DNA from 2 places in the Weissella sp. ESL1156 genome. Region 2 is predicted to be linked to the other one. Evidence: predicted binding sites of a transcription regulator. Region 2 holds the regulator's gene; the other holds the start of a gene.

Region 1 (5,128 bases), 390 kb from region 2:
GAAGTTTTAACCAAACTAAAAATGTTCCGTTAACGTTAACCAGCTGCCAACATCAACGGAACATACCTATTTACTCAAAAATTGTTTCATCACGTTCAACAAACCACATTAAACCAATAAAGATAACAATAGCCACTGCCATCACGGTATTCTGTAAAAACCAATGATCTAATTTCGCATACAGTACACCGTATGCCCATGGACCACCGGCAGCAATGAGATACCCACCCGTTTGTGCCATTCCTGACAATGCCGAACTTTCCAATGGATTACGTGTCCTAATGGCATAAGAAGTTACCATATAGACGAATACCGCCGTGCCACCAATACCGATAAAACTAGTGACAACAAACCACCAAATCAAACCAGCATGACGGTTATACATCATCAAAATGGCAATCAACCAAAGCATCGTTGCCCCAGTCGTAAATCGTAAGCGTTGTTGATAACCAGCTCGTTCTAAAAAATTGGGAACCAATATTGAGGCTGGTATACCAATCAACGACATGACACCAATTACCCAGCCAGATTGCGTTGCTGATAGACCTGTTTGTTGGGCAACGGTTGGTACCCAAGCAATACATGTATAAAAGACGGCTGATTGAATACCTGCCATCACTAACATTGCCCAAGCATATTTATTTTGCCAAGGATGTACTGACTCTTCTGCTTGCGTCACATGTTTTGCACTTTGTTTATTCGTTCGGTCAACATTAACCCGCATATGTAGCAACCAAGTGATCACAACTAACAGAACGATGACAGAAAGAAATAGAATTAGTGTCTGCCAACTATATGTTTTCGTAATGGGCACAGCAATAATTTGAAAAATTGCTGTCATCAAAGTCATTGTTGTGCTATACAATGATGTATATGTACCAATTTTATTCGGTGTAAATTTTACCAGTGTTGCTGGTAGCAATACATTAATAAAAGCAATCCCTACCCCGACTAAAATTGTTCCAATAAATAGCATTGGTGCGCTTAAAATACGCAAAAACGAACCGATAAATACCAAGCATAAGGCTACCAACAACGTCTTTTCAATACCAAATCGTCTCGTAAAATAACTCGTGGTTGGTGAAATAATTGCAAATGTTAATAATGGTAAAGTCGTTAATATACCTAGTTGACTGACTGGTAGTCCGAATGTATGCGCCACATTACTAATCACAACTGGAATTGTCGTGAAAGTTGCTCGCATAACAACACCCAGCAAAATAATACTTAATGTAAATAACCACTTCTTTTTCATATAGTGCCTCCATTGTCATTTTTAATCACTCATATTAATATAGAAAATTTACTAAAAATATACAAGTACCAACATGATTGATAAATAACAAAACAGACCTAAGCAGTTAATCCTCCTGCCTAGGTCTGTTTAGATTTGGCACTTTACCTAATTAAGCATTGTGCTTTGCTGCAAAGTCAGCAAATTGACCAGCAACGCCTGCCAAAAATTCTTTCGTACCTTCATTTGTAATCTTACCATTTTCATCAGAAATATCAGCTGTGTTACCAATATATAATTCTGGTTGGTGCATAATAGCCATATCCAAGAAATCTAATGAGTTACGCAAAACGTGATGAGCAGCAACACCTGAAATACCTGAAATTGATTGTGATGCAGGCAAAACTGGCTTACCACCCCAAACGCTTTGTCCCCAAGGACGTGAAGCAACATCCAAGGCATTCTTCAATGCGGCAGGCACACTACGATTGTGCTCTGGCGTTACCATGATAAATGCATCTTGTGCTTTAACAGCTTCACGGAATGCTGTATATTCGGCAGGTGAAGCTTCATCATAATCTTGGTTATACAATGGCAACTTTGCAATGTCCAAATAAGTCACTTCAGCATCTGCTGGCAAACCAGCAACCAATGCCTCAGCAACACCCAATGAGTATGAGTTCTTACGAAGTGACCCAACAATGATACCGTATTTCATGTTTAATTCTCCTTAAATTTGTTTATTATGTACAACAATTCATGCCGTTGGTACCAGTTTAACTTACTTTTACAAAGTTGTAAACACTTATTTTTAATAAGCTTAATAAACATAAAAGAGACCAAAGCTAACTCAAAGCCTTAGTCTCTCCTACATCATTGTTTGATTTAATTAATCTTCCTTTGTTAAGTCAATCAAGATTTTCGCTTGTGACTTATCTGATGATAGACGATCAAATCCCTTCTCAACAACATCATCCAGTCCAATAATATCGGTGATAACTGGCTCAACATTAATTTGACCTGAACTAACAAGGTCAACCGTTTGTTGGAATGTCTCACGTGAGTAAGCAATCGTTGAGGTCAACTTAACACCCGCATTCATCAACTGCATTGGGTCAAATGAAATTGGATGAGCAAAGATTGAGACAATAACTGCTGTACCACGTGCCTTAGTGACCGCAATCGCTTGTTCAAAGGTTGGTTGTACACCGGCAACTTCGAATGATACATCAGCACCACCACCCAAAATATCACGGACAGCGGCAACAGCATCATCAACCTCGCCAGGATTAACAACATCAGTTGCGCCCATTGTCAATGCTTTCTCCAAACGAACAGCTGACAAATCAACAGCAACAATCTTCGTTGCACCAGCAGCCTTAGCAGCTGCGGCAACTAACACACCGATTGGTCCAGCACCAAAAATGGCAACCTTTTCACCAAACTTCAAGCCACCTTCTTTAACGGCTTGTACAGCAACTGCTGTTGGTTCGATCGTTGCTGCTAACTTTAGTGAAAAGTCAGCTGGTAATGCATATAAGTTACTCTCTGGTACATTAACATGCGCAGCAAAACCACCATCACAACTTAAACCAATGAAGCTATAACCACCATAAACATCAATATCATCTGGCAATTCACCATGCGTAACCGTTGGATTTACAGAAACATGGTCACCAACTTTATAATGCTTAACATCCTTACCAACAGATTCGATCACTCCTGAGAACTCGTGACCCATTGTCAATGGTGCCTCACCACCAGTCAATTCATCAACTTTATCAACCGGGATAAAGACTGGTCCTTCTAAGTATTCGTGCAAGTCACTACCACAGATTCCTGCATAAGCCACGCGAATGACAACTTCATCATCCTTTGCAGGCTTTAAATCAACATCTTCAACACGAATGTCCTTTACACCATGCCATACTGCTGCCTTCATGTTAATACCCCCAATAACATATAAATGTTTAAAATAAATACTATCATCATCAATTCGCAAAAAAACATCTTGTGAATACCTACATTTTATCCCCTAATTTTACGGGTGACAACTCATACGAACCCCCTGAGACGGAACAATATAAATCCCGTTTTCAGGAAAGCCTAATGTAGCAACCACAAAAGTGATTATTTTAACAAGCAAACGTTTACACAATAGAAAATTATTTTTAAATTAATGTATTGGGTTGTTCTTAAAATCACATTTAAGCCATTAAACTGTTGTTTTTAATGCCTCTAATACATCATCAGTCATTTTATCTGGTGTCGTAATTGGGGCATAACGATGAAGCAATTGTCCATCACGTCCAATTAAAAATTTCGTATAGTTCCATTTGATCGACCCATTACCAGATTTATCTTTTAAATACGTAAATAATGCATCTTCATTTTTGCCATTGACCATTACTCGTTTGGTCATTGGAAAAGTCACCCCATAATGTACTTGGCAATAATCATTGGTTTCTTCATCTGTTGCCAGTTCTTGCTTAAACTGATTTGAAGGTAAGCCCAGCACAACCAATCCTTCATCTTGGTGCTCTTGATACAATTTTTCCAAACCTTCAAGTTGGGGCGCTAATCCACATTTACTAGCAGTGTTCACAATAATGATGACTTTGCCCGCAAAATCTTTCAAATCGATTGTTGCTCCGTTCATTTCCGTCTCTGTAAAATCATAAACTGTTGTCATTATTTTCCCTCTTTTCAAAATTAAACCGTTTTTAAAAGACATCTTGCCTACATAAACTAAAGTCTATACGTCATAGTAAACCACTATTACTCATTTTTTGCTAATCATACGCAATATTTTGTTTTTGAATCATACCGTAATAGACACCTTGTTTTGCCATTAGTTCATCGTTTGTACCACGCTCAATAATTTTTCCCTGATGCAATACTAATATCATATCAGCATGTTGAATCGTTGATAATCGGTGAGCAATGGCAATCGTTGTTCGTCCAGCCTGCATTTTGGTCAAACTACGTTGAATCAATTGTTCTGTCTCAGTATCGATGTTCGCAGTTGCTTCGTCCAAAATTAAAATTTTAGGATTCGTAGCAATTGTTCGTGCAAAGGCAATGAGTTGTTTTTCACCCGTCGAATAACTCGCACCTCGTTCAATCACTTTTGTCTGATATTGGTCGGGTAATTTATTAATGAAACTAGCTGCATTAACAAATTCTGCTGCCGCAACAATTTGATCATCTGTGATGTTTTCATTATATAATCGAATATTAGAATTAATCGTGCCATAAAACATAAATGGTTCTTGCAAAACTAGCCCCATCTTCTTACGTAATTCGCTCATCGAATAGTCACGAATATCACGACCATCCAACAAAATTTCCCCTGATCCAAATTCATAAAAGCGCATCAGTAAGTTAATAATTGAAGTTTTACCACTACCTGTTTGACCAACTAATGCGACTGTTTGTCCCGGTTCCGCAGTAAATGAAACATCTTTTAAAATCGGATGTTGACCATCATATGCAAAAGTGACGTGTCGAAATTCAATTTTCCCTTGTAGTAATTGCGCATCAGCATCTGTATGCTGTTGGGGAACGAGTGTTTGATCATCCATGATGCGTAATACACGCGCACCTGCCACAATTCCATCTTGAAAATCACTAAAATATTCCATCACTTGTGTTAACGGATTATAAAAATTCTCAAGATACGTGACAAATGCATATACAACACCTGCCGCGACAAAGGTATGAAGTCCTTGTACGCCAAACATGCCTAACACAACCACTGTTCCTAGTGCGTAGAATAAATTAATCACCGGACCTAGTAGTAACGCATTGACTCGTATCATAGCACGACGAGTATCTAAATACTCGTGATTAACGTCTTGAAATTCGCTGTCGACACGCCGTTCTTGTCTAAAC
Region 2 (5,128 bases):
ACAACCAATTCGATAAACACAACTATCATAAACCTGACCAACATAAACTTCTGGCCGACAAGTCAGTGTTTCTTCTAGTGCTGTTGCTAATTGTTGTACAGTCTGCTCTGAAATATCACGTGAGCTTTGTAATAGGTGACGAATTAAGGTACATCCCCCTAACTTGTTCTCTTGGCATACTTTCATTTCCTGCATTTTAAGCCTCCAAAACTTGTTTCTGACTGTTGTCAGTTGCTAATTAAATTTTACATAATTATCATAACCTAAAATCATTTTTTTATCAAACGTATAATTAGTTTCATTTTTATGAAATACATTATCTACCATTTCATGGTATAATTAATCATATTAACTATTTCACAACAAACGAGGAAATTTTACATTATGACCGAATCTATTTCTAAAACCCAATATCTACAAACAATCTTAGAATTAAGCGGTGGCGATGAGTCAACAAAAATTTCTAACAACCAAATTGCTGAACATTTAAACGTCACTCCTTCATCGGTTTCTAATATGCTGGCAAAACTACAAGAAGCTGGCGAAGTTGATGTTGTGCCTTATTATGGTGTCACACTCACAAAACCTGGTCGTGAAACAGCCCTCCGTTTAATCCGTGCCCACCGTTTAATTGAAACATTTGGTGCAACAAAATTAGGCTTATCAATTTCAGAAGCCCACTCAAACGCTGATCACCTTGATCACGATGCTAATGATCAATTTATTAACGCCCTAGATAAGTACTTAGGTTTCCCAAAATTAAGTCCCCAAGGTCTCAGCATTCCTGATATCGACCATCATTATTCACCAAAATCATTACGTTCATTACGTGAAGCAAAAGATAATGAAACTGTCACTATCAACAGCTTTACTGAAGACTTAGAACTATTACAATATACTGAAACACTACACCTAGGATTAAATACAACTTGGACAATTAAAGAGCGTTTGCCATTTGATGGTCCCCTTGTTTTAGTTTCGGGTGATCAAACAATTCAAGTAACACAACATGCCGCTGACTTTATTTATATCAACGACTAGTCATTCCAAAAAAGCACATCAGTTACCAAAATTGGTTCCTGATGCGCTTTTTTATATTATATTGGTAATGATCGTTGTCTTATTTTTCTCCAAAATTGTTGATAAAATACAAAAGCGTTTGCAGCTCATTTGTTAAGTCAACGTTTTGTACACGGACAGACTTTGGCACATCCAAGCGTAATGGTGTAAAGTTTAAAATACCACGAATGCCTGCGGATGCTAGGCGCTTGGCAACATCTTGTGCTACATTGGCCGGTACTGTCACAATTGCGACATCAATTCGTTGATCAATGATTTGCTTTTCTAAATCATCCAAACTATAGACAGGAATACCCGACTGGATCGTATTAACAATTTCTGGATTAACATCAAAAGCTGCTGCAATTCGTGCATTAGAACTTTGATGAAAATTGAAGTTCAATAAGGCCTGTCCTAGATTTCCGACTCCTACCAATGCGACTGAAGCTAATGTATCTTGATTAAGAATTTCACCAAAAAAATTCATTAATGCCTCAACATCGTAGCCATAACCACGCTTACCAAGTGCGCCGAAGTAAGAAAAATCACGTCGAATCGTTGCGGCATCAAATTTCACAGCTTCGGATAATTCGTTTGATGAAACGCGGACAGTCCCAGAGTCTAACAGCAATTTCAAATAACGATAGTAAATTGGCAATCGCTTTGCCGTTGCTCTAGGAATATCATGTTCAACCATTAGTTCGACCTCTTTTTTTAAAATTAACTATTTTCACAAACATTTCCAAAGATTGTGAAACTCATATTAGTTATTATCATAACATATTTAATCATTTATGTGAACTAACTAACAATCGAACATTCACAAAATAACTATTTTTTGTAAGCGTTTTCTAGATACTATCATTAACAAACACAGTATCTTTCAGCACGTCTCGCTCAAAAAGGACTATTGATCTAGCTAATCTGACTAACTAGATCAATAGTCCCTAAACCTATTTTAAAATTTCATAATGCCCATGATTAATGCTTTGGCTTACCTTTGTTTTTACGATGCTTTCTTTGCGCTCGTTTTTCTTTTGCAAACCGTTCTTCACGCGATACAATGACTTTTTCCCCTGCATGTTTACCCTGTCTTTTGGTTGTTATCCCAGTTGCCTGTTTAATAGGCCGATCATGATGAGTTATTGCCGTAGTTGCTGACCTCACGGCTTGCTTGCGAGACATCTGGCTACCAGAAACCGTTTGAATATCAACTGCTACCATCTTTTTTAAATCACGCAGGTCATGATCGTTACCAAAAGAAATCACTAATCCTGACTTCCCCATACGACCAGTTCGCCCTGCACGGTGCGTATAAGTTTCACCATCACGTGGTAAATCAAAATTGATTACTGCTGTTAAATCAGGAATATCCAATCCTCTCGCACCAACATCTGTCGTCAACAGAAATTTGGCAACACCTTTTTTAAAATGCATTAATGATTTCGCACGCGTCGTACTTGAGTCACCTCTCACCAAAGTTGCCATGGCAACATGTTCATGTGCTAAAAAGCTAGCCGTAATTTTAAGTTGCTTTGTCGTATTAAAAAATACTATCGCTTGAAAGTTCTTTTGGGCAGCTAACTGACGTAAACGTTTTTGACGTTGATCATGTGCGGTTGGCCAAAATTCATGTTTAATCGTTGTTGGCATCATAACATGACGCTGATCAATTCGTATAAACTCTCTATCAAATAAACCGTTAGCAATGGTTGTATCAACTTCAGTAGCGCCAAATAGTGCCACTTGGATGTCTTTATCATTGATAATGTCCCAAATATGATCAATTTGATTTGCTGTATCATCACGCAATAATTCATCAGCTTCATCTAAAATTAATGTTCGTAATCGTTTTAGTTTCAGCTTGCCACTATTCATCAACTCATTCACACGACCAGGTGTACCAACCAAAATTTCAGGGTGCTTTTTTAACCGGTCAACTTGATGCTTGATGTTTGCCCCACCTGTCAACGACAATACTTTTAGTGATAACACATTAGCCCACTCACGAGCAACACGTGTTGTCTGCATTGCTAATTCTTGTGATGGCGCTAAAATTAATAACTGTTCACCATCATCTGGTACTAATTTTGGTAACAATGGCCAAATGAAAGCTAATGTTTTCCCGGTTCCTGTTGGTGCAAGCGCATCAATTGACTCACCTGCTGCCAATGGTTCTGCGACTGCTTCTTGAATGGGCGTTAGTGACTGAAACCCGATCGTTGTTAATCGCTCTTCAAAACGAGAGTCCATGTTTTCTCCTTCGTCTGTCACTTATTTTTCATCTGCTGGGAAGACAATTCCCGCATCTTGACGCAAATCAAATAGTACTTGATTGACTGTTTGACTCAGTGTCAATAATGCTTGATACTCTGTTTCAGTTTCTGTAGGATGTTTTAACATGTCAGCAAATTTGACAGCTTCAGCAACCATTGGATTTTCTAAAGGTGTTTTACTTAGTTTTTGTTGACCACCCTCAGCATCGTGATAAGTAACATCCACTACTTCAGCAATATTACCAATAACCAACGTGTCACGCCGACCTAGAATTTCAGATTGCAAATAGCTATTTGAACCCTTACCAAATTCAATCGTGACATCAAAATCTGCATAACGTAGAATAGCAATTCCACGCCCATCTGCCCCATTCCGAAGTGTTGTTGCAAAGTAATGACTTTTTTGCGGCTTACCAAATAATTTAATTGCTGCATAAATTGGATAAACGCCTAAATCAGTTAGTGCCCCAGCACTGAATTGACGGCTCAATACATTGGGTTCATGGCCTGCTAAATAATCATCGAAACGTGATGAATATTTTTCATAAACAAATGTTGCACCTGCAATTTTAGACATTTTAGCCACTTGCGCTTCAACGATTTTAAAATTGGGTTGTTGAATATGCCGTGCTGCTTCGAACAGGCGGACATTCGTATGTTCTTGAAGTAATGTCATGATAATTGTGTATTCAGTTGGATTTGAAAAAGCAGATTTCTCAACGATAACGTTTAAGTCATGCGTGATTGCCCCTTTTACTTGCTCAAAATGAACACTATTTGGTGAAGCAATATAAACAACATCAATACCACTGGTATAGAAATTTTCTAAATCAGTATAAATATTTGTGACATCAAAATTATTACCAAATGAGCGACCTGATTCTTCATGACGTGAATAAACGGCTGTTAATTCATATTCACCTGATTCATGAGCTGCTTGCACGAATTGCTTGGTAATCCAATTAGTACCAATAATGCCCAGTTTGTATGCCATAATTAGTCTCCCTTATTATTTTTCATAATCAATTATTTTTAATTATACCATTGAAAGCGAACCGACTGGTACATAAGTCGTTGAGTGAATCTAAAAGAGCTGTCAACCCAACCATTTCACATGGCAGATTGACAGCTAAATGACTTTGAAAAGTAAGCGTAATTATTTTACGGTAGCCCCAAGACTATTCTTGAAATGATCTAAAGCCCATTCTTGACCGTGTTCCGTAAATGTTGCGACCCCATTTTTTAGAATCGTTAATTGATAATTCAGATTGTATGCATAAATTGCCGTATGCAACACACAAATATCAGTGCAGACGCCAACTAATGTTAATTCATTTATCTGACGTTCTCTCAAAAAGTTATCTAAATTAGTATTTTGAAAGGCCGAGTACCGATTTTTGTTAAATTTATAGACTTTTTCATCTGTTTGATGTGCTTCATACCAAGGTTGCAATTGACCATACAAGTCTTGGCCCCATGTTCCCACAATATTATGAGGTGGAAACAATTGATGTTCTGGATGATAATTATCATCCTCAAAATGCGCATCTGTTGGCAAAATGACATAATCACCATTGTTATAAAATGCTTGAGCTTGGTCAACAATGTATTGTTCTAATACCTGACCAGCTTCACCACAAGTTAAGGCACCCTTTGTATCTACAAAATCATTGGTATAATCTATAATTACTAGCGCTTTTGCCATGTCTTGTCACCCTCCTGTTACCCGATTATACCATTAAAAAAGCCATCAATCTAACTATTTTCATAGCAAATTGACAGCTTTTAAAGGC

The links. The regulator Rex, encoded in region 2, represses fermentation and respiration genes when NADH is low (regulators of the CRP and FNR family bind a similar motif). The targets are predictions, from matches to a motif close to TTGTGAANTANTTCACAA.
Region 1: ACSKY2_RS08365 (2,3-butanediol dehydrogenase) is a predicted target of Rex. The motif match lies at 3,359-3,376, and genes of this name have one in related genera.

The regions. Positions count from the first base shown of each region.
Region 1 is NZ_CP196372.1:1,634,403-1,639,530, reverse strand. Features, by position in the region: gene ACSKY2_RS08375 (MFS transporter) at 71-1,255, opposite strand; gene ACSKY2_RS08370 (NADPH-dependent FMN reductase) at 1,407-1,952, opposite strand; gene ACSKY2_RS08365 (2,3-butanediol dehydrogenase) at 2,124-3,176, opposite strand; gene ACSKY2_RS08360 (glutathione peroxidase) at 3,450-3,926, opposite strand; gene ACSKY2_RS08355 (ABC transporter ATP-binding protein) at 4,027-5,128, opposite strand, start outside.
Region 2 is NZ_CP196372.1:69,116-74,243, reverse strand. Features, by position in the region: gene ACSKY2_RS00450 (hypothetical protein) at 1-195, opposite strand, end outside; gene ACSKY2_RS00445 (metal-dependent transcriptional regulator) at 385-1,041, shown strand; gene ACSKY2_RS00440 (redox-sensing transcriptional repressor Rex) at 1,121-1,756, opposite strand; gene ACSKY2_RS00435 (DEAD/DEAH box helicase) at 2,041-3,312, opposite strand; gene ACSKY2_RS00430 (Gfo/Idh/MocA family protein) at 3,334-4,329, opposite strand; gene ACSKY2_RS00425 (cysteine hydrolase family protein) at 4,492-5,040, opposite strand.